Regions from separate parts of the Vibrio sp. CCUG 15886 genome, predicted to be linked through region 2. Evidence: riboswitches for the same ligand, from Rfam matches in the RefSeq annotation. Region 2 holds a riboswitch; the other holds the start of a gene.
What was found. A riboswitch is a leader RNA that binds a small molecule or an ion and turns the genes downstream of it on or off. The one in region 2 is predicted to bind thiamine pyrophosphate.
Positions count from the first base shown of each region.

Region 1 (12,062 bases), on a different contig from region 2:
AAAAACTACACAGTCATTAACCATGCAACTTAGCACAATACTTTCTCTGGACTGCACCAAAAGTGCAGTCCAGTGTTCTAGCAAAAAACGCGCACTAGAAATCATCAGTAACTTGGTCGCAGAGCACACAGGCCAAGATTCCACCGAACTCTTTGAATGTATGCTTAGCCGCGAGAAAATGGGCAGTACCGGTATCGGTAATGGTATTGCGATTCCACACGCGCGCATGACCGCCGCAGACAAAGCTGTCGCCGTTCTTTTGCAATGTGAAGAACCGATCGATTTTGATTCGATTGATAACCGTCCTGTGGATCTCCTTTTTGCTTTATTGGTCCCAGAAGAGCAGTGTAAAGAGCACCTCAAAACGCTTTCGTCGATGGCAGAGCGCCTCAGCGACAAGCAAGTTCTGAAGTTGCTGCGCGCAGCGCAAAGCGATCAAGAACTGTACGACATCATGACCAATCAGTAACGGAAACCAACCATGCGTCTTATTGTAGTGAGTGGGCACTCCGGTGCAGGGAAAAGTGTCGCGCTACGTGTGTTAGAAGATATGGGTTACTACTGCGTAGATAATCTCCCGGTTAACCTGCTGGAATCTTTCATACAATCAGTTTCGGAAAGTAAACAGAATGTCGCGGTCAGTATTGACGTTCGCAACATTCCGAAGAAACTGAAAGAGCTGACAACAACGCTACAAAAGCTGAAATCCAGCATTGACCTTTCGATTCTCTTTTTAGATGCGGATAAAGCTACCCTTCTCAAACGCTACAGTGAGACTCGCCGTGTTCACCCTCTTTCTCTAAGTGATGAGTGCCATACCCTAGATCAAGCGATCGACCTTGAGAAAAAAATGCTCAAGCCATTGAAAGAGATCGCCGATATCTTACTCAACAGCAGCAACCAATCACTGCACGATCTCAGTGAAGACGTACGCTACCGAATTGAAGGAAAAGAGCGTAATAAGCTCATCATGGTGTTCGAGTCTTTTGGCTTCAAATTTGGTTTACCAACAGACGCTGACTACGTGTTTGACGTCCGCTTTCTGCCCAACCCTCATTGGGAACCTGCGTTGCGTCCGATGACGGGGTTGGATGCGCCCATCAAAACCTTCTTAGAAAGCCATGATGAAGTGTTAGAACTCAAAAGGCAGATTCAAACGTTTATAGAGCATTGGTTGCCTTTGCTGGAAAAAAACAATCGCAGCTATTTAACCGTGGCGATTGGCTGTACGGGAGGGAAACATCGCTCCGTCTACTTAACTCAGCAAATCGGCGAATATTTCGCAGCGATGGGGCACACCGTTAAGATCCGCCACACCACTTTGGAAAAACGCAACAAGGAATAGCCGTGGAACTCAGCCGCAAAGTACTCATACAGAATCGACTTGGCTTGCACGCTCGTGCTGCCGTCAAATTGGTAGAACTGGCACAAAGCTTTGCCGCCGAAGTCACCATCGACAACGAAGAAGACAAAACCGCCGCGGCTGACAGCGTGATGGGGCTACTCATGCTTGAGTCTGCACAAGGGCAATATGTGACCATTCATGCCAGCGGAGAACAGGCAGAACAAGCCCTGGACGCCATTTGTCATCTTATCGAAGATAAGTTTGAAGAAGGCGAATAGCCTTCTTCACTTTCACACTCTGCACACTTTCCCCGTCACGAATCATCACAACTGCTATTCTTTTCATAGCCAAGGTTACTCAGTAAACCAATTGTTTCTTTGGAAGAAATACTGACAGAGTTTTGTCGAGCGAGCATGCTTTCTCGGGTTACTTGTGTGGCGAATTAAGTTATTATTCAACACATTGTAAATATCTAGGAATCAGGGGGTCACCGTGGCAGAGCAAATTGAATTCGACCAAGCTCACCAAGCCCTCCAGGAAGTTTCTGAAGCGCTCGAAAATGGCCGCTTCGTTCACGTCCGCCGTCAGCTTCAGGACATGGAGCCTGAAGATATTGCCCATCTACTTGAAGCATCCCCGCGTAAAAGCCGCGAAGTCTTATGGCAACTTACCGACCCTGAGGATTATGGTGAAATCCTTGACGAGCTGAGTGAAGACGTCAAAGACAGCCTTGTCTCAAAAATGGCCCCCGAGGATCTCGCCGAAGCGACCGAAGGGATGGACACCGATGACGTTGCTTACGTTCTACGTAGCCTACCAGATAACGTTTCTCGTGAAGTACTGGCGCAAATGGACGCGGCGGATCGTCTGCGCGTGGAAACCGCGCTGTCCTATTCTGAGGACACGGCCGGTGGCTTGATGAACACCGACGTGATCACCATTCGTGGTGATGTTGATGTCGATGTAGTCCTGCGTTACTTACGTATGAAAGGCGAGCTGCCGGAAAACACCGATGCACTTTACGTGATTGACGAAGAGAGCCGTTTAATTGGCGAGCTGCCTATCTCTATCCTCATCACCACCCAGCCTGATGTCAAAGTCAGTGAAGTGATGGAAGATGTGGATGACGCCATTGCGGTCACCACCAGTGACTCAGATGTGGCTAGCCTGTTTGAACGTCGAAACTGGATCTCCGCCCCCGTCATTGATGAAAATCAGCATCTGGTTGGTCGTATCACCATCGATGATGTCGTCGACGTTATTCGTGAAGATGCCGAACACTCGATGATGAGTATGGCGGGTTTGAATGACGACGAAGATACCTTTGCTCCCGTGGTTAAATCGGCGCGTAAACGCAGTATTTGGCTCGGGGCGAATGTGCTTGCCGCCTTAGCAGCCGCGTCGGTTTCCAACATGTTTGAAGCGACCCTTGATCAGATGGCGGCCATTGCGGTATTGATGACCATTGTTCCCTCCATGGGCGGCGTGGCAGGCAACCAAACGGTCGCACTGGTGATCCGTGGTTTGGCACTGGGTCATATCGGTGATGCCAACAAACGCGAACTATTGATGAAAGAAGCGGCGATCGGTTTTCTCAACGGGGTGTTATGGGCGTTGATCATCGGTGGTATCGTGGTGGCTTGGAAAGGTAACTGGCTACTCGGCGGCATCATTTCCGCCGCAATGATGACCAACTTAATTGTCGCGGGCATCGCCGGGGTAACCATCCCTATCCTTCTCAAGAAGATGAATATTGACCCTGCCTTGGCGGGCGGTATGGCGCTGACCACCGTCACTGATGTGATTGGTTTATCGGTGTTTTTAGGCCTTGCCACCATTTTGATTTAACGACCTGACGCTATCAAAATGAAAGCAGAATAGAAACGAAACAAAAAAGGTTGCTTACTGAGCAACCTTTTTCATCTCTTAACGAATGCCACAATCGCGATTATTCGCCCGCAATCTTCATCGATGGCAACAAAATAGAACCGGTTTGAATTTGTGAGCGCGTCTCTACATCGCTACCAACGGCAACGATTTGCTGGAACATCTCTTTCAAATTACCCGCAATGGTGATTTCTGACACTGGGAATTGCAACTCGCCATTTTCCACCCAGAAACCCGCCGCGCCACGCGAATAATCGCCGGTCACCACATTCACACCTTGACCCATCACTTCGGTCACAAGTAAACCCGTACCCAGCTCTTTGAGCATCTGTTGGAAATCTTGCCCTGTCGATTGCACAAACCAATTGTGGATACCACCTGCATGTCCCGTTGGCGCCATATTCATTTTACGCGCAGCGTAACTGGTGAGCAGATAAGTGGCGAGCACACCATCGGTGATGATTTCGCGATCTTGCGTGTAAACCCCTTCGCTGTCGAATGGGCTTGATGCCAAACCACGCAGAATATGCGGACGCTCAGAGATATTGAACCACTCTGGCAGCACTTGCTTGCCCAAATGATCAAGTAAGAAAGACGATTTGCGATACAAGTTACCGCCACTGATCGCCATCACTAAATGACCGATAAGCCCGGTTGCCACATCCGCGGCAAACATCACCGGGTATTTGCCCGTTTTTAGCTTGCGGGCATCTAAACGTTCAATGGTTTTTTGCGCCGCTTCGCGACCGACTTGTTCAGGACGCCACATGTCATCACGATGACGAGCGACAGTGTAGCTGTAGTCACGCTCCATTTCGCCATTTTTGCCTTCACCAATTACACAACAACTGATGCTATGGCGACTCGAGGCATAACTTGCCAATAAGCCGTGACTGTTGCCGTAGACGCGAACGCCGTAATGGCTGTCGTAACTCGCGCCATCACTCTGCTTAATTTTATCGCTGTAGTTAAGCGCATGCTCTTCAGCAGCAATGGCCATTTTCGCCGCATAATCGGGATCGGGCGTATCTGGATGGAAGAGATCCAAATCCGGAATCTCTTTCACCATCAACTCAGCAGGAGCTGGCCCTGCACAGGGATCTTCTGACGTGTATTGCGCAATATCCAAGGCCGCCAAGACAGTCTGTTCAATCGCTTTTTCACTGAGATCCGATGTCGATGCGCTGCCTTTACGCTGACCACGATAAACCGTAATGCCTAAAGCGCCATCACTGTTAAACTCGACGTTTTCTACTTCACACATGCGAGTCGAAACACTTAAGCCCGTGGTTTTGTTGATCGCAACTTCAGCACCATCGCTATGTTGCGCTGCCAGCGCGAGCGCTTTGGCAACCGCGGCTTCGAGCTCAACTCTTTGCTGAGCAACTTGCTGTTTTACATCCATATCTCAATCATCTTTGATTTGTAATGGCATAAGAATAACAAGAATTTCGCTTTCTCCCCACGATTCTTGTTAAAATAGGGCTAATCTTATTTTGAGAAAGTGATATAGGCAGAAAAGATGGCCCGTAAAAACCAAAAAGCGCCATGGGAACCTGAAGAAGAGTACATCCTAGTCAGCAAGTCTGAAATGAAGCGTGATATGGACGCGCTACAGAAGTTGGGTGAAGAGCTAGTGGAACTCAAACCTTCGGTATTGGCTAAGTTCCCAATCAGCGAAGAGTTACTTGATGCAATCAAAGATGCGCAGCGTTTCAAAAACGAAGCCCGTCGTCGCCAGTTGCAATACATTGGTAAAGTGATGCGCCAAGAAGATCCAGAGCCAATTCAAGCGGCGCTGGACAAAATCCGTAACAAGCACTCGCAAAACACCGCCGTGCTACACAAGCTAGAAACGCTGCGTGAACGTATTGTTGAGCAAGGTGACAGTGCAATTGATGATGTGGTTGCCCTTTACCCTGACGCGGATCGTCAACGCCTACGCCAGCTAGCACGTATGGCGACGAAAGAGAAGCAAGCGAATAAGCCGCCAAAGGCCTACCGTGAAATCTTCCAAATCTTAAAACAGCTTAATGATGATGCGGTTTCAGACTCGATCGAAAACGAGCTAAAACAGTAATAGCAACGCTGTAAAACATAAAAACAAAGGTTGGCTCACTGCCAACCTTTTTTATCTCTGCACCACAACAGATCGTTGCCGCCTTTTATCTATCATACTGCGGCTTGGAAAAACTCTACCAACTCTGGGTGGCTGTGCTTTTCATTGAGGCTCGCAATAGGCCCATGCGCGGCAATGGTACCCTTGTCTATGTAGGCAAAGTGGCTAGCAATGGCACGTGCATCACTTAAATGATGCGTCACCATCAAGACCGTAATGGCACGCTCTTGCGCCAGCAGTTTGACGAGCGAGAGCATTTCTTCACGCAAGACTGGATCGAGTGCGGAAAACGGCTCATCCAGTAACCAAATTGGGTTGGGCTGGACAAAACAACGCGCAAGGGCCACTCGCTGTCGCTGACCACCAGAGAGCTGTTCAGGCAGCCGATCTAAATAGGCTTCAATGCCAACCTGCTTTGCCGCTTGCTCCACTTGCTTTTGTTGCTGCGACGTCAGTTTCAAACCGGGATGCAATCCCAACGCAATGTTGTCGCGCACCGTGAGATGAGCAAACAAATTGTGTTCTTGAAACAACATCGAAAAAGGACGTTGCGCTGGAGAGAGTGTATTGAGCAAACGCCCATCCAATGCCATGCGACCCGACTGAGGCGCAATGAACCCCGCCAGCAGCGCCAGCAAGGTGGACTTTCCTGCCCCACTTGGCCCCATCAACGCCACAATACTGCCTGCTTCTACCTCTAAATCAAAAGCAAACAGATCTTGATGATAATAATAATGCACCTGTTGCAGCGTTAGCATGGCGCCTTCTCCTGATGTTGATTCGATTTGGTACTGAGTAAGGACTCACTCAGGGCAAAACAGCCGACACTCAGCAGCAATAACGTGAGTGACACCACCGCTGCTGCCTCCATTTGATAACTGCCGAGTAACTGGTACAGATAGAGTGGTAGAGTACGAAAATCTTGGCTACCAAATAAGGCAATTGCGCTCAAATCGCCAATGGAAAACATAAAACAGAGCGCAAACGCATTGGCAAAAGGTTTACGCAGTGCGCGCCACTCAACGATTTTAAAACGATTCCACCCGCTTAAGCCCAATGTAGCAGCCAAGTATTGATACTGCTGCTCGCAATGCAACATCGGCTGAGCGAGCGTTTTAACGGCGTATGGTAATGCCATCAAACTGTTGACGATGATGACGATCAACAGCGCCAAACTGAACACATCTGCAAAACTACGCAGCAATAAAAACAGCCCAGTACTCACCACCAAACCTGGCGTCACCAAGATGATGGTGCCCACCATCTCAATGCCGTCTGCAGGGTATCGCAGACCACGCAACCGCCATGCACGACTGGTGAGCAAAATAGCAATCGCTGCACCCACGGCTAAGGTGGCGGCACCAAACGCTACACGTAACGAGGCCCCCAGAGCGGACCAAAATCGACCATCACTGATCACGTCAGGGAGCTTGCTGTTTATCCCGCTGGCCACCACAAACAGCAGCGGCGGAACCACCAGCAGTGTCGCCAGTGCTATCCACGCATAATCCCACATCAAATGACGCTTAGAAGCTGGGGTTAATTGAACGAAACGGGTGTGGCTGCCAACCGAGACAGGCAGCGGTTTAGTCAATCGCTGCAGCGTCAACACCAGCAAGCTACACAATAACATTTGCCAGATCGCCAGTAGCGCTCCAGCTTGTAAGTCAAAATCAAATTTTATCGCTTGGTAGATAGCCAGTTCGATGGTGGTCGATTTTGGGCCGCCACCGAGGGCCATGACCGTGGCAAAGCTGGTGAAGCAAAGCATGAACACCAAGCCACACACATGTGGTAGTTGCTGGCGCAATCGCGGCCATTCGACCCAACGAAACTTCTGCCAACTGTTCATACCAAGATGAGCCGCCAATTTGTGCTGCTCTGCCGGAATCGACTCTAAGGTTTGCAGCAGCAATCGCGCTGCATACGGCAAATTGAAAAACACGTGCGCGAGCAAAATGCCGCTCAATCCGTAGATCGAAAAGGGCAATTTGGCGTCAAAGCTCGCCAATACACTCGCCAACCAACCACTGTTCCCATAAATGGCCAACAAGCCAAACACGCCTACCAATACTGGCAGCACTAAAGTTGACGCAAACAATTTGAGCAATAACGAACGGCCAACAAAATGTCGCCGAGACAAGGCGTGCGCGACAGGAAGCGCCAAGCCGACACTCAGCAGCATCGATAGCGTCGCTTGAAGAAAACTAAATTGCGTAACATGGCGGTAATAAGGATCTTGCCATACCGCCGTGAGATCCAGCGTCGGCGTCGCCAACAAGAGCGCCGAGAGAGCAGAAACAACAAAGGTCGCGATGATCATCGCGACCCCAATGCCCAACTTAGGAACCGAATTCAATGCGACGCCTTAAAACGTCAACGCGCTTTGCCATTCGCGAATCCAAGCTTTACGCTGCTTCGCCACCTCTTCCGCACTGAAACTCAACGCCTTCTCAGGCACGGTTAAACTGCGGTAGCCCTCTGGCAGCGTCACGTTGGTCACTGGGTACATCCAGTTGCCCGTAGGCATTGCGCTTTGGAACTCATCGCTCAAAATGAAACTCATAAACTGATCAGCCAGCGCTGAGTTCTGACTACTTTTCACTTTTGCGGCGACTTCCACTTGCATGTAGTGCCCTTCACTAAAACCCGCCGCGGCATATTGCGCATCATTTTCGGCAATCAGGTGGTACGCCGGTGAGGTGGTGTAAGAGAGCACCATGTCCGATTCGCCTTTGAGGAACATCGAATACGCTTCCGACCAACCTTTCGTGACCGTCACGGTTTTCTTCGCCAGTTGCTGCCATGCGCCCGTCACGTCATCGCCATACACCGACTTCATCCACAGCATCAAACCTTGACCGGGTGTTGAAGTGCGAGGGTCTTGGTAGATGACTTTCAGATCGTCGCGTGATTCCACCAGCTCTTTTAAGCTCTTGGGTGGATTCGTCAGTTTGCCTTTGTTGTAAACAAACGCAAAGTAACCGTAGTCATAAGGAATAAACGTGTCGTCAGCCCAACCATTTGGCAATGACAGTGCTTGGGTGTTCACTTGATGTGGCGCCAGCAAACCTGTGGCTTTAGCTTCTGCCATCAAATTATTATCCAAACCTAAAACAATATCCGCTTTGGTATTGCTGCCTTCTAAACGTAAGCGGTTGAGAATTGACACCCCATCGTCCAGCGCGACAAAATTCACATCGCAGCCACACTGCGCTTCAAATGCTTTTTCGACTGTCGGGCCTGGGCCCCAATCGGAGGCAAAAGAATCGTAGGTGTAAATGGTTAAGGTTTTGTCCGCCGCAAGTGCAGAAGAAGAGATGCCCATCATTGACGTGATTGACGCTAGGGCTATCAGGTTTAGAGTGTGTTTCACTGCTCGCTCTCCATTTCGCATGAGTTGAGCGGCACAGGCTTGAGGTAGGTGTTAATCGTCCTTGCTAATTAATCCCGACTCAATTCCTACGCCAGCATTATCTGGTTCAGGTTTACGGGTCCTAGGCCTTTGCCTAGTCTCAGCCACTGCGATGCAATAAAACACCACAGTTAAGCGCCCCGATGAGTGGTTCGGATTGTAATCGGAATGATCTCTCTTGGCTATACAGAGTCACCGTCATTGCGATGATCGTATCCCCAACGTGGCACCAAAACCTGTTCGATGCCGAGATGATCCAAGATACGCGCGACCATAAAATCAATCAGATCGTCTATCGACTGCGGTTGATGATAGAAACCGGGCGCGGCGGGCATGATGGTGACCCCGAGCTGAGAAAGCTTGTGCATGTTTTCAAGATGCAAGGTCGAAAAGGGCGTTTCACGCACCACTAAAATCAATTGGCCACGCTCTTTCATCACCACATCCGCAGCACGCTCAATTAAATTATCCGACATACCATGAGCGATCGCCGCCACACTCCCTGCCGAGCAAGGGCAAACCACCATCTGCTTCGGTGCGGCCGAGCCAGAAGCCACTGGCGAAAACCAATCGTCTTTACCACACACCACCAGCTTGTCGGCATCACAAGCCAAATGGGCCACCAGCGCTTGCTGCGCGGCGTCAGGATTGGCTGGCAGTTTGAGACCATGCTCGGTTGCCAATACCACTCTTGCCGCAGAAGAGATCAGCAGGTAGACACGGTAATCTGCCGCCAGTAATTGCTGTAATAAACGTAACCCATAAGGCGCGCCAGAGGCGCCCGTAAAGGCTAACGTGATCGATTTTTCTTGGTTTGTCATGCTCATCTAATATGTGTCTTTTCTAGCGCGTTGAACTCTCTAAAGCGGTCAGTAATTTGCCATGAATGCCTTCAAAACCGCCATTGCTCATGACCAAAATTTGCGTTCCTGCCTCGGCGCGCTGCGCAATGTTGGCCACAAATTGGTCAATGTTATCACTGGTGAATGCCGGTTGCTGACATTGCGCCGCGACGTCCTGCACCGACCAAGCAATTGACTCTGGTTGGTAAAGGAACACTTCATCTGCCTGCTTGAGTGAAGCCGCCAAGGTCTCTTTGTGCACGCCACGTTTCATAGTGGCTGAGCGTGGCTCCAGTACCGCGATGATTTTCTTATCACCCACCTTATTACGTAAACCAGCAAGAGTCAGTTCAATCGCAGTTGGGTGATGGGCAAAATCGTCATACACCGCCACGCCATTGATTTCCCCTTTCAGCTCTAGGCGACGCTTGGTATTAATAAAGCGCCCTAGTGCCTCACAAGCCAGATCTGCTGTCACACCCACATGGCGCGCTGCTGCGATCGCCATCAACGCATTATCGACATTATGATCGCCGACTAAGTCCCATTGCACCGTGCCTACTTGCTCACCCTGTAGCCACACTTCAAAGTGTGAACCATCTTTGCTGAGTTTGACCGCTTGCCACTCGCCGTCCTGACCAGAAAACTCCTGGTCACTCCAGCAGCCTCGTGACAACACATCCGCTAATGCGCCGTCTTGCTTGGGCGCCAAAATACGGCCATTACCGGGAACAGTACGCACTAAGTGGTGGAATTGTCGCTTGATCGCTTCAAGATCATCAAAGATGTCAGCATGATCAAACTCTAGGTTATTCATGATCAAGGTGCGAGGATGGTAATGCACAAACTTAGATCGCTTGTCGAAAAAAGCACTGTCATATTCGTCGGCTTCGACGACAAAAAACATGCTTTCGCCTAAACGCGCGGAGACACCGAAGTTACCAAGCACGCCACCAACAAGAAATCCCGGCTGGTAACCACAATCTTCCAAAATCCACGCCAGCATGCTCGAGGTAGTGGTTTTACCGTGTGTGCCCGATACCGCCAATACCCAGCGGTCATGCAACAAAAACTCCTGCAGCCACTGCGGCCCAGAGGTGTAACGCAGGTTGTGATTCAACACATATTCAACACAAGGGTTACCCCGGCTCATGGCATTGCCAATCACCACCAAGTCTGGTGCAGGATTAAGTTGCGAAGGATCAAAGCCTTCAATAATTTCAATACCTTGAGACTCGAGCAAGGTGCTCATTGGTGGGTAAACATTGGCGTCAGAGCCGGTCACTTTGTGGCCCAACTGTCGCGCTAAAATCGCAGCACCACCCATGAAAGTGCCACAAATTCCCAAGATATGAATATGCATAAATTGAATCCTGCCATCAGACTGTTTTTTCTCGTTCTCATTATCATGATAACCGTTAGAAAAGCGAGCAGCATTGTTGGCCTTGTGCCACATGCCGCTCAGTTTTTACTGTTGAGTGGAAGCAAACGCTGTTTTTTCAGCCACTTTTTATCGAACTCTTCCGTGTAATCAACCGGTTTCATTCGACATACAAATTGAGATCTGCGTCGGTTACTTCATTACCATTAATAAGATCTAAACCTTACACTTATTGGGAGCGCAAACGATAACCTTCGTCACATCCATCAAGAGATGCCGCTCACACTCCCCCAACATTATTCAGCGAAGTTTAAGGAAATAACATGTCTGGAATGCGCACCCTTGGCGAGTTCATTGTTGAGAAACAAGCGGACTTCCCCCACGCTAGCGGTGATCTCTCTTCTCTTTTGTCGTCGATTCGCTTGGCGGCCAAAATCGTTAACCGTAAAATCAACAAAGCGGGTCTCGTTGATATCACAGGCGCGGCAGGAGTAGAGAATATACAAGGCGAAGTTCAACAAAAGTTGGACGTGTATGCGAATGAAAAATTCAAATCGGCACTCGAAGCACGCGACCAAGTGTGTGGCGTAGCGAGTGAAGAAGAAGATGAAGCGGTTGCTTTTAACAAAGAGCTAAACAAAAACGCCAAATACGTGGTGTTGATGGACCCTCTTGATGGCTCATCGAACATCGATGTTAACGTTTCTGTTGGCACCATTTTCTCTATCTACCGTCGAGTTTCCCCTATTGGCACTCCCCCGACTCAAGAAGACTTCTTGCAGCCAGGACACAAACAAGTGGCCGCGGGTTACATCATTTACGGCTCTTCCACCATGCTGGTGTACACCACAGGCAATGGCGTGAATGGTTTCACCTACGATCCATCACTCGGCACCTTCTGTCTGTCGCACGAAAACATGATGATCCCACAAAATGGCAACATCTATTCGATCAACGAAGGCAACTATATTCGCTTCCCTATGGGCGTGAAAAAATACATTAAGTATTGTCAGGAAAATGTGCCTGAAGATGGCCGTCCTTACACCTCTCGCTACATCGGCTCGCTCGTGGCG
Region 1 is NZ_JAQQBT010000005.1:235,040-247,101, forward strand. It holds gene hpf (ribosome hibernation promoting factor) at 1-20, shown strand, start outside; gene ptsN (PTS IIA-like nitrogen regulatory protein PtsN) at 23-469, shown strand; gene rapZ (RNase adapter RapZ) at 482-1,345, shown strand; gene PQQ36_RS12595 (HPr family phosphocarrier protein) at 1,348-1,623, shown strand; gene mgtE (magnesium transporter) at 1,838-3,193, shown strand; gene pmbA (metalloprotease PmbA) at 3,294-4,637, opposite strand; gene yjgA (ribosome biogenesis factor YjgA) at 4,755-5,312, shown strand; gene thiQ (thiamine ABC transporter ATP-binding protein) at 5,405-6,109, opposite strand; gene thiP (thiamine/thiamine pyrophosphate ABC transporter permease ThiP) at 6,103-7,710, opposite strand; gene thiB (thiamine ABC transporter substrate binding subunit) at 7,720-8,727, opposite strand; TPP riboswitch at 8,794-8,919, opposite strand; gene PQQ36_RS12630 (flavin prenyltransferase UbiX) at 8,949-9,587, opposite strand; gene mpl (UDP-N-acetylmuramate:L-alanyl-gamma-D-glutamyl-meso-diaminopimelate ligase) at 9,610-10,971, opposite strand; gene fbp (class 1 fructose-bisphosphatase) at 11,313-12,062, shown strand, end outside.
Region 1: another riboswitch for thiamine pyrophosphate. It lies ahead of thiB (thiamine ABC transporter substrate binding subunit); the one in region 2 lies ahead of thiC (phosphomethylpyrimidine synthase ThiC).

Region 2 (12,062 bases):
TGGCTAGCAAGTTTTTTGAAATCAATGTTATTGAGACTGTCCATAGCGTCATTTATCACGAAGAAGTAACAGCCTCAATTAGATCATATTTTTAGTTAGGTTGGTATAATACATTTGCGTTTTGACTCATCTGTCAGCATATCAACTAGTCTTTAGCATTACTTTGGTAGATTGTTGAGAATGATTATTAATATTTAGTTACACTTAGGCCAGTCAATCAAATCAGTAGGCCACATATGGATATTTCTCGCCGCCGCTTTCTTCAAACTTCATTAGCGTTTTCCGCATTAACGCTTCTCCCTGCGTGTTCACTTTCGCGTAGAACATCGCTTCATCATGGGCGGTTTGTCTATGAGATGACTGCAGAACCGGCTACTGCTGAGGTGGTGCCTGGTTTTGCTACGGATGTGCTCGCCTTTAATGGTGCTATCCCTGCCCCTACGATTCGTTGTCGACAAGGAGAAGAAGTGATCATTCACTTCACCAACAAACTCAACGAGCCAACGACAATCCATTGGCATGGTTTGCGTGTACCTATTGAGATGGATGGTGTTCCCTTTTTGAGTCAAAAACCCGTTATGCCAGGGGAGAGCTTTACCTATCGCTTTACTCCACCTGACGCAGGGACATTTTGGTATCACCCGCATATGAACAGTGTCAAGCAGCTAGGTATGGGGCTAGTTGGGTTAATCATTGTTGATGAAGCAGAGCCAGTTTCTTTTGATGAAGACCATGCTCTAATGCTTAAGCATTGGCATCTCAATGAGAAAGGTGAGTGGAAATCGTTATTGGTCCCACGCTTAAGTGCCCGTATGGGAACTCCCGGTGAGTGGGGAACTGTGAATGGCGTCCATGAGCCCAGCTATCCGTTGAAAGCGAATGCGATGACGAGACTTAGAATCGCAAATGTGGACAATACCATCACTTATCCTATCGCTATTGAAGGTGTGGACGCATGGGTTATAGCAATAGATGGAAACCCAATAAAAACCCCTTATAAGCTCTCTGAGCACAAGATTGGGCCTGGAATGAGGGTTGATGTCGGGTTAATTGCTCCAGGTGTTGGAGAGCGTTTCTATGTGCGACAAATGAAAGGGAAGTTTCCGTTTCCTCTTTGTGCATTCGAATCGGTTGAATCGGACCTATTAAACCAGAATATATTGCCAACATTGCCAACATTGCCGCTCAACCCTATTGCGCCGTTAGATTTAGATACGGCTGAACAAATTGATTTTGTCTTCGAGTGGGAAGGTGCTGTTACTCCGATGGATAAATCTGGCCAAGCTCTGCCGACGTTTTGGTTGGTGAATAAACGCGCTTGGGAGGGGATGAGCCAAGATTCAATTCCAGCACCGTTAGCGACGTTAGAACGAGGGCGGACCTACATATTTAATCTTAAGAACGTGACGCAATACCATCACCCCATTCATTTGCATGGGCACACATTTACCGTATTGGAATTAAATGGCCAGACGCTCGCAGAACCGTTTCATACGGATACTGTTTTGCTGGGTAAGAATGGCAGTGCCAAAGCGGCGTTTGTTGCGGACAACCCCGGTCGCTGGATGTATCACTGCCACGTGATTGAACATATGAAAACCGGATTAATGGGATACATTGAAGTAAAGTGACTCCTGTAACTTTTTAAATCTTGGCGATTTACAGATACATTGTGGCTAAATGAAATTATTGTTTTTTGTACTCGATCTCTGTGTGGATGTGGCTACAATGTGGCCATTAGATTTGTGAGGTTGCTATGAGTCAATTTGCGATATTGGGTTTCATCGCTTTGGGCGGCGCATTTGGCGCTTGTTCTCGTTACTTAGTGTCAGAGCTCTGTGTTGTGCTATTAGGCAGAGGTTTTCCTTATGGCACGTTAACCGTAAACGTGGTCGGTTCTTTTATTATGGGTCTCTTAATTGCCGCCTTTGAGAGTGAGTTGTTGGCGACAGAGCCATGGCGACAAATAATCGGTTTGGGCTTTTTGGGTGCACTAACAACGTTCTCGACATTCTCGATGGATAACGTATTGCTGATGCAGCAAGGCGCATTTTTCAAAATGGGCTTAAACGTAGTGTTAAACGTGACCTTGAGTATCACTGCTGCTTGGGTAGGCTTCCAATTACTTAAATCGTGAAGCAATGGGCGAAATTGAGTTAAATTTTAAACAGGTCGGCTTGGTTTAACCAAGCCGATTTCATATAATCGCTTCACTTGTCGGAGTGCCTTAGGGCTGAGACCGTTTATTCGGGATCCGTTGAACCTGATCAGGTTAGAACCTGCGAAGGGAACAAGAGAAGATACTTGTACCAGTGCGAACTGGTGTCTTATCAAAGCTTGAATCCACAAATTGAAACTCTAAATTGTGTGTTCAACGCCTCTTGTCACAACTTTCCGCCAAGCATTTTTGTCCAAAACCTTTTTATCCAGCATAACAAGAAAGGAAAAATGCTATGTCGAATCGCAAGCAAGCGAGACTGGAAGCTAAACAATTCATCGATACACTCTCTGTGCAGCCGTATCCCAATTCCACCAAAGTGTATGTCGAGGGCTCTCGCTCAGACATTAGAGTGCCAATGCGCGAAATCTCCTTGGCAGACAGCTTAGTTGGCGGGACCAAAGAGGCACCGATCTTTCAGCCAAACGAAGCGGTAAGAGTGTATGACACTTCGGGTGTCTACACTGATCCGACCCATCAAATCGATCTCTATAATGGCCTTCCTAAGTTAAGAGAAGAGTGGATTGCAGAGCGTGCTGATACCGAAGTGCTTGATGATGTCAGCTCGGTCTACACGAAAGAGCGCTTAGAAGATGAAACGCTGGACGAGTTGAGATATGGCAATCTGCCTCGCATCCGTCGCGCCAAAGCTGGGTATTGTGTCACTCAGTTGCATTATGCGCGTAAGGGAATCATCACCCCGGAGATGGAATACATCGCTTTGCGCGAGAACATGGGGCGCGCCAAATATCAAGATGAAGTTTTGACTCAGCAGCATGCAGGGCAAAGCTTTGGTGCGAATCTACCTAAGGAAATTACCCCTGAATTTGTGCGTCGTGAAGTGGCGGAAGGTCGCGCGATCATTCCTTCCAACATTAATCACCCAGAATCTGAGCCGATGATCATCGGCCGCAACTTCCTTGTGAAAGTTAACGCCAACATTGGTAACTCATCGGTGACCTCGTCGATTGAAGAAGAAGTCGAGAAGTTGGTATGGTCGACTCGTTGGGGCGGTGATACGGTGATGGATCTGTCGACGGGGAGAAACATTCATGAAACTCGCGAATGGATTCTACGCAACAGCCCAGTACCGATTGGAACCGTGCCTATGTATCAAGCACTAGAGAAGGTCAATGGCGTTGCTGAGAACCTAACGTGGGAAGTGATGCGTGATACGTTGATCGAGCAGGCTGAGCAGGGGGTGGATTACTTCACGATTCATGCAGGTTTGCTGCTGCGCTATATCCCAATGACGGCGAAACGCGTGACGGGCATTGTCTCGCGTGGAGGTTCGATCATCGCTAAGTGGTGTTTGGCACATCATCAAGAGAGTTTCCTCTATACCCATTTCCGCGAGATTTGTGAGATTTGTGCGAAGTACGATGTGGCGCTCTCATTAGGCGATGGTTTGCGTCCTGGCTCGATTGCCGATGCCAATGATGAAGCGCAGTTTGCTGAGCTCAGAACATTGGGTGAACTGACCAAAATCGCGTGGGAGTACGATGTCCAAGTGATTATTGAAGGTCCTGGGCATGTACCGATGCACATGATTAAAGAGAACATGGACGAGCAGCTCAAGCATTGTCATGAGGCTCCATTCTATACCTTGGGTCCACTGACCACCGACATTGCCCCTGGCTATGACCACATTACTTCTGGGATTGGTGCCGCGATGATTGGTTGGTATGGCTGTGCCATGCTTTGCTACGTAACGCCAAAAGAACACTTAGGTCTACCTAATAAAGAAGACGTGAAAACCGGCTTGATAACCTACAAACTGGCTGCACACGCGGCGGATTTAGCTAAAGGGCATCCTGGTGCACAAGTACGTGACAATGCCTTGTCAAAAGCACGCTTTGAGTTCCGCTGGCAAGATCAGTTCAATCTCTCTCTTGACCCCGATACGGCGCGTGCATTCCACGATGAAACCTTACCTCAGGAATCAGGCAAGGTCGCACACTTTTGTTCGATGTGTGGTCCAAAATTCTGCTCGATGAAGATTTCGCAAGAGGTTCGTGAGTACGCTAAAGGGCAACAAGGTGAGGCAGGACAGGCGATAGAAGTGAAGCTGTTGGATGACCCATTGGAAGGAATGAAGCAAAAGTCCGCGGAATTCAAAGCATCAGGTTCGGAGTTGTATCACCCTGCAGTGAGTCACGAAGAAGTGGCAGAGGGTTAAGTATGAGACTGCTGATTCCTTCTGCCATTATTGAGCTGACGGGAGAAATTCAGCAGTGTTTGCTCTTGGCAAAGCAGCAAGGTTTTGTCATTGACCATATAGAGTTGGGTGTCAGCCCAACTCGTACACTGCAACTGATTTCTTCATCTAAAACAGTCGTGTTCGAGACGGATCTTATCCATAACGATAGTCGTCATCTCGGAGCGCATGACTTTGCGCTTCACTACCATCATTCGCTTGCTCTCACAGATGTATCCAGTTATTTGGGCTCAGAGTGCAAGGCCAAGACGCTGTTGATCAATTTGGAAGGGGAGCAAGGTGAGGCGTTTGATGTTTGGCAACATCCTTTAGCCGATGAAACTCGCGCACTACGATTTTTATCACGACAAAACCACTCTCAAAACGAGAGCGTAGAATCGATTTATCGACATTTGGCATGGGTGGTCACGCTCAGTGCTCTTGATTTCCCAATCGAAGATTGCCTTACTTTGGCGCGTGCGATGTTGAATGTTTCACGTGAAACATGGGTGTCGGATTTTGCTTTGTTTCCTACACCAGTGTTGCATTTGGATGAGCTCGGCATCTTACCAAGCCACAATCTAGAAGGGCTAACAAAAGCGTTTCCGCGGGTTATCGCTCAACAGTTAGGGCTCTATCCGGTGGTTGATGATGTCAGTTGGATTGAGAAGTTATTGCCTTTGGGGATTAAAACGGTCCAATTGCGGATTAAAGATCCAAACCAAGTCGATTTGGAGCAACAGATAGTGCGTGCGATCCAGCTAGGTCGTGACTATGGCGCGCAAGTCTATATCAACGACTACTGGCAGTTAGCGATTCAGCATCAAGCCTACGGCGTACATCTAGGGCAGGAAGATTTGCAGGTGGCTGATTTAGCCGCCCTGACGAATGCAGGCATTGCGTTAGGGTTATCTACGCATGGTTATTATGAGCTGTTACGCATTGTTCAACTCCAGCCAAGTTACATCGCATTGGGGCACATTTTCCCGACCACCACTAAACAAATGCCTTCATTACCGCAAGGGCTAGTGAGATTAAAACTCTATCAGCAATTGATTGATACCATGCCTTATGATGAGTCCATCAGCGGCGTTCCCACGGTAGCCATTGGTGGTATTGATCAAAGCAATGCGGCGACAGTATGGCAATGTGGTGTCTCTTCATTAGCGGTAGTAAGAGCGATTACCTTGGCGAAAGATGTGAAAGCGGTAATAGAGTACTTCAAGCAAGTCATGACACCTAACACAACACAGGTGCATTTAGACTCAGCATCGACTCATAGTCTTGAGCCAACAAGTGAGGCCAATCATGTTGGTTGATCGGCTCTTTACTCGTTATCAAAGACAAATTGCATTGACGGAAATCGGTGAGTTGGGGCAAGCCAACTTACTTCAAGCACATGTGCTGATCGTCGGTTGCGGTGGTCTGGGTAACGCAGCGGCGCTTTATTTGGCTGCTGCGGGCGTTGGCCATTTAGTGTTGGTTGACGATGATGTGGTTGAAGAGAGTAACTTGCAGCGTCAAATTGCCTTTCGTCAGCAACATCTCGCCAGCCCCAAAGTGGATGCACTCGCAGAGCAGTTGAAGCAGCTCAATGCAGAATTGCGCGTTCGCACCATTAGCCAACGTTTGGATGAGCAACGTCTCAACTTGGAAGTGATGTTGGCGGACATTGTGCTCGATTGTACGGACAACTTTCCATCGCGCCAACTGATCAACCAAGCCTGCCTGAATCAACGTACCCCATTAGTGTCGGCCTCGGCAATTGGCTGGAAAGGGCAATTCATTGCGTTTGATTTTAGCTCATACCACTCAATCCAATCCCAGCAAGATACCTCGTCGGTAACGAGTTCAGTAAACCCTCCGTGCTACCACTGCCTATTTCCATTTGCAGAAAATGCCATGCAGACCAAGTGCAGTGATGCTGGGGTGATCGGCCCTGTCGTGGGGCTAATGGGAAATTATCAGGCAATCGCAACGATTCAAAAGCTGGCAACGGGCGCGTTTCAAACCACATGCCATCAGTTGCATCTGTTTGATGGGCTCAGGTTAAGTTGGCAGCAATTGGCGGTAGTGAAAGATCCAAGTTGCCGCGTTTGTCAGGTTCAGAAACAGGAATCAAGCAATGAACACCATAGCAATTAGCATCAACGGCGAAAGCTACGAGGTGCCAACCAATGCGACTTTGGCATCCATTATTGAGCATCTCTCACTACCTAACTTGGGTTGTGTGTTTGCAATCAATAATCAAGTTGTCCCACACAGCGAATGGCAAACCAAAACGCTCAGTCGTGGTGATGCTATCTCACTATTTCAGGCGATTGCTGGAGGATAAGCACATGCTCAAAATCGCAGACAAACAATTTCATTCTCGCTTGTTCACGGGCACCGGTAAATTTGCCAACAGCCAATTGATGTCACAAGCCATCGAACAATCAGGTTCACAGCTCGCCACTATGGCGCTGAAAAGGGTGGATATCCACAATCAGCAAGATGACATCTTGTCACCACTGTTGTCAGCGGGTGTTAATTTGCTACCTAATACCTCTGGTGCCAAAAACGCCAAAGACGCCATTTTTGCCGCGCATTTAGCGCGTGAAGCATTGGGCACTAATTGGCTGAAATTGGAAATTCATCCCGATCCGAAATACCTGATGCCCGATCCGATTGAAACATTGGCGGCAGCAGAGCAGCTAGTCAAAGACGGCTTTGTGGTATTGCCTTATTGCCATGCAGACCCAGTGTTGTGTAAGCGATTGGAAGAAGTGGGTTGCTCTGCCGTCATGCCCTTGGGGGCGCCAATTGGCTCAAACAAAGGCTTGGTTTCGCAAGACTTCTTACAAATCATCATCGACCAAGCGAAGGTTCCTGTTGTGGTGGATGCAGGGATTGGCGCACCGTCTCATGCTGCCTATGCGATGGAGCTGGGTGCCGATGCGGTGTTGGTGAACACCGCGATTGCTGCTGCGCGCGATCCCATCGCGATGGCCCGTGCGTTCAAATTGGCAGTGGAGGCAGGGCGCTTGGCGTATGAGTCGGGGCTTGCTGGCAAAGTGTCGCATGCGGTGGCATCCAGCCCATTGACCTCTTTTCTCGATGAGTGCCTTTCTTAGCAAAAGAAAGTGCCGTCTGTTGACCGGAGCAACACCATGAGTTTCGTCGAACATTTTAATCAGCTCAATTGGGACGATATTAGATTATCGATCTACGCCAAAACCGCGCTCGATGTCGAGCGAGCGCTGAGTAAAAACAAACTCGATTTAGAAGACTTTAAAGCGCTGATTTCGCCAGCCGCGGAGCATTATCTAGAAACGATGGCGCAGCGTTCCTATGCGTTAACCCGTAAACGTTTTGGGAATACGTTATCGCTCTATATACCACTGTATCTTTCCAATCTCTGTGCCAATGCGTGTACGTATTGTGGCTTCTCGATGGAGAATCGCCTAAAGCGCCGCACACTCACGGTGCAAGAAATCGATGCAGAAATGGCGGCGATTAAGGCAATGAAGTTTGACAGCGTTTTGCTGGTGACGGGTGAGCATGAAGGCAAGGTTGGTATGAATTATTTCCGCCAAGTGCTGCCGCAAATCAAACGCGCTTTTAACTATCTAGCGATGGAAGTGCAGCCGCTTAGCCAAGAGCATTATCAAGAGTTGAAGCTTTTGGGTTTGGACGCTGTGATGGTTTATCAGGAAACGTATCACCCTGCGACTTACGCACAACATCACTTGCGTGGCAACAAAACCAATTTCAACTATCGTCTCGAAACGCCTGACCGTTTGGCGCGAGCGGGGATCGATAAAATTGGCATTGGTGCACTGATCGGCTTGGAGGAGTGGCGTACGGACTGCTTCTACGTTGCTGCGCATCTGGACTATTTGGAACGTACCTATTGGCAGACACGCTATTCAATTTCATTTCCTCGCTTGCGTCCTTGCGCAGGGGCGTTGCAGCCTAAATCGGTAATGAGTGATAAACAGCTGGTTCAACTGATTTGTGCCTATCGTTTGTTTAATCCAGAAGTCGAGCTGTCGTTGTCTACACGCGAGTCAGCGCTGTTTCGTGATAACGTTCTACCACTGGGTATCACGTCGATGTCAGCGGCATCGAAAACTCAGCCGGGCGGTTATGCGATGCCTGATGTAGAACTCGAACAGTTTGAGATCAGTGATGAAAGGAGTGCGGCGGAAGTGGAGCAGATGATTCGGAGTAAAGGGTTCGATCCCGTATGGCGTGATTGGCATGCTGCCTATTCTGGGGCTCGGTTCTCTTAACCAAAACAGCTAATCTTATCTTAGGCAACTCAGTCTCTATCGAGCGAGTCTGAGCGCGGTTCGATAATGTCAGCAAAGGGTGAAAGTGGCATATGGATGTGTTTCACGTGAAACAAAAAGGGTTAAGGCATTTTGCCTTAACCCTTTTTCTATTGTTTGCAAATGGCAGTGTCTATTGCTTATCAGTGGCTGAGTGGTAGCGTCGCTTCACGTAGCCAAACTTGTGCGTCACCTTCAACCAATGGGCTAATGTCATCCCACACTTTTTGGTGGTAGTCATTTAGCCAAGCGAGTTCAGGACGCGTGAGCATATCGACATTGATGTTACGTTTGTCGATTGGACAGCGAGTCAGAGATTCAAAGGTCAAGATAGGGAAGTCACCTTGTGTTTGCTTCTCAACCACCAGTTCCAAGTTTTCGATACGAATACCAAACGCATCCGCGCGGTAGTAACCCGGTTCGTTAGAGAGCACCATCCCTTCGACAAGGGGTACGTCGATTTGACGTTTTGAAATGCTGGCTGGTCCTTCATGCACGCTCAGGAAGTGGCCCACACCGTGACCAGTACCATGATCATAGTCATAGCCTTCCGCCCATAGGTGTTGACGAGCTAGGGTATCAATTTGATAGCCACGAGTGCCTTTCGGGAAACGAGCGCGAGCCACACCAATATGGCCTTTCAGAGCCAAAGTAAACTGCTTGATCATTTCTGCTGAAGGTTGGCCGATAGCAACCGTACGAGTGATGTCGGTGGTGCCATCAAGATATTGGCCGCCAGAGTCAACTAAGTAGAGCGTATCCATGCTGAGTTGGCCGGGTTGAGGCTGGTTTTGATGATTGTAGTGACACATTGCAGCGTTGCTGCCGGCTGCCGAAATGGTATCGAAACTCAAATCCTTCAGAGTGGGATCTTGGCGGCGAATGGCTTCCAGTTTGTCGGCCAAAGTTGCTTCATCGTGCAAAATACCTTGTGCCACTTGTGCGTCAAGCCAACTTAGGAATTTGACCATCGCAGCACCATCGCGCAGGTGACATGCTTTCATGCCAGAAATTTCAACCGCATTTTTGGCGGCTTTCGGCATCAAACAAGGATCTGCACCCGGGACAACGACGGCGCCTGCGTTTTGCAGAACCAGTTTAACCCATGCGTTACTGGTGCTGGCATCAAGCAGGACTTTTTTGCCCGTCAAGCTTTCAAGGCGAGCTTGCAGCGTCTCAGGATGGAAAACCTGCACCCCTTGACCAACATGAGCATCAAACCCTTCAGGTAAGCGAGCAGGATCGAGGAAGAACTCCACTTGGCCATCTGCATGCAGAATCGCGTGTGACAGTAATACAGGTAAGCGAGAGACGTCCAAACCGCGTACGTTGAGCAACCAGCAAATAGAATCCAGCGCGGTGATAACGGCGCTATCAACGCCTTGCTTTGTGATCAGCTGTGCGATGTTTGCGCGTTTATCGGCAGAGCTTTGGCCGACGGCCTCTGTCGACATCAGTCGAACGTCAGAAACCACAGGTTGTGGGCGATCATGCCACAACTCATCAATCGGATTGCTGTCGAGAATGGTAAGCTCAAGCACACCCGCTAATTTCGCTTGTGCCATGTTTAGCCAGGCGGCGCTGTGCATGCGTGGGTCAATGGCCACCGATGCACCACGAGCGAGGTTTTCTTGCAACCATTCAAGAGCTGGCTCTTCAATCAAATGGCGATACTCAAACAAATCGGCAGGAACTTGTTTGGTCACCTGAACGGTGTAGCGACCATCAACAAACATGGCAGCTTTTTCTTGGGTGATAACGGCAGCGCCGGCAGAACCGGTAAAGCCAGTTAGCCAGTGTAAGCGCTCGTTATGGTCGGGAACATATTCACCTAGGTATTCGTCTTCGTGTGGGACGAGTAGGGCGTCGATATTGTGCTGCTGCAACCAAGTGCGAATGGCAACAACACGCTCGTGAGTTGATTTGTGCATCTGTACGATTCCTTTGTTCTTTTTGCTCCGTTTGCTCAGGTTGGGAGCTGCTCCTTATCTTCCATGTAAGGACCACAGACCATAGATGAGCCCGGAGGACTATCGGCGGTTAAGCTACTCATTTTAGCCCAACAGCGCAATCAATTGGCGAAATTTTTACCTAAGATGCAGGGTTTTCTGTGTGATCATGTTGCGTAGCCAACTCAAGGCTGGGTCATTTTCTCTGTCTTTGTGCCAAAACAGAGTGTATGCCATCGGTGGAAATTCGATCGGCAAAGGCAGCACCTGTAAATCGAGTTGTTTGGCGGCCAGCAAGACAAAGTGGCTGGGTGCGGTGAAGACAAAGTCGGTGTAGGAACAGAGGTTCGCGGCGCTATTGAAGTCGGGTACGGTGATGGCGATATCGCGCTCACGGCCAATATCTGCGAGGCGATAATCTAACAGCCAGCGTTCATTGCCGTCACAACGTACTTGCACGTGGCGCAGCGATAAGTAGTTTTCCAAATGCCAAGGCTGCTGCAGCGCTGGGTGGTTTTTTCGCACTACGCACATCTGATTGTCGCGATAAATTTCCTGCTCACAAATATCAAACGGCGGCAGCATGGTGAGCTTGGCATCGTTGATGTCGATGTCTTTGCCTGTCATGCCCAAATCCAGTTCACCGCGCTGCAACATTTTGAAGGTCTGTTCTGACCATGAATGAGTGCTGATGGTGACGTTAGGCGCTTGCTGGAAAATCGATGGCAGAAAGTGCGGCAAGATCAGGGGATACACACTTTCCACAGCGGCAATACGAAAGCGGTATTCGCTGCTTTCGGGGTGAAACTCTTCCGGCAAAGTAAGGTGCTCTAACTGGTTGATCAACAGATCCAGTTTCGGTTTGAGAAACAGCGCTCGCGCTGTCGGAGTAAGCCCGTGTGAATGTCGAACGAATAAGGGATCATCGAACTGTTGGCGCAGTTTTGCCAGCGCTTTACTCACCGCTGATTGACTTAAACAAAGTCGATGCGCAGTGCGAGTCACATTGAGTTCCTCGAACAGCACTTTCAAGCAGACCAGAAGATTAAGGTCGAGGCGGGAGAGTTTTTCGATGTTCATTCTGAATTTCCCAATAAGAATATCAGCGATGAATATACATCATTTCCGTTCATATCACGAGGCGGTTAAACTCTCATCAAAGTTCTTGTTCAATTTGGAGTGTTTTGTGTCAGGTCAGAGCCAAACCAGTAAATTACAAATGGCGTTGTTAACCTTGCTTGTGTTGTTCAGCCCGTTGGCAATTGATATTTATCTTCCCGCGTTGCCACTTATTTCCAATACCTTTTCGGTTGAACACGCATTAGCACAAGACACGATTACTTGGTTCCTATTTGCGATGGGCGTCGGTCAACTGTTTGCCGGTC
Region 2 is NZ_JAQQBT010000023.1:103-12,164, forward strand. It holds gene PQQ36_RS20955 (multicopper oxidase family protein) at 237-1,631, shown strand; gene crcB (fluoride efflux transporter CrcB) at 1,757-2,137, shown strand; TPP riboswitch at 2,209-2,307, shown strand; gene thiC (phosphomethylpyrimidine synthase ThiC) at 2,454-4,397, shown strand; gene PQQ36_RS20970 (thiamine phosphate synthase) at 4,400-5,734, shown strand; gene PQQ36_RS20975 (HesA/MoeB/ThiF family protein) at 5,724-6,560, shown strand; gene thiS (sulfur carrier protein ThiS) at 6,541-6,750, shown strand; gene PQQ36_RS20985 (thiazole synthase) at 6,755-7,528, shown strand; gene thiH (2-iminoacetate synthase ThiH) at 7,565-8,689, shown strand; gene PQQ36_RS20995 (aminopeptidase P family protein) at 8,872-10,659, opposite strand; gene PQQ36_RS21000 (LysR family transcriptional regulator) at 10,816-11,757, opposite strand; gene PQQ36_RS21005 (multidrug effflux MFS transporter) at 11,897-12,062, shown strand, end outside.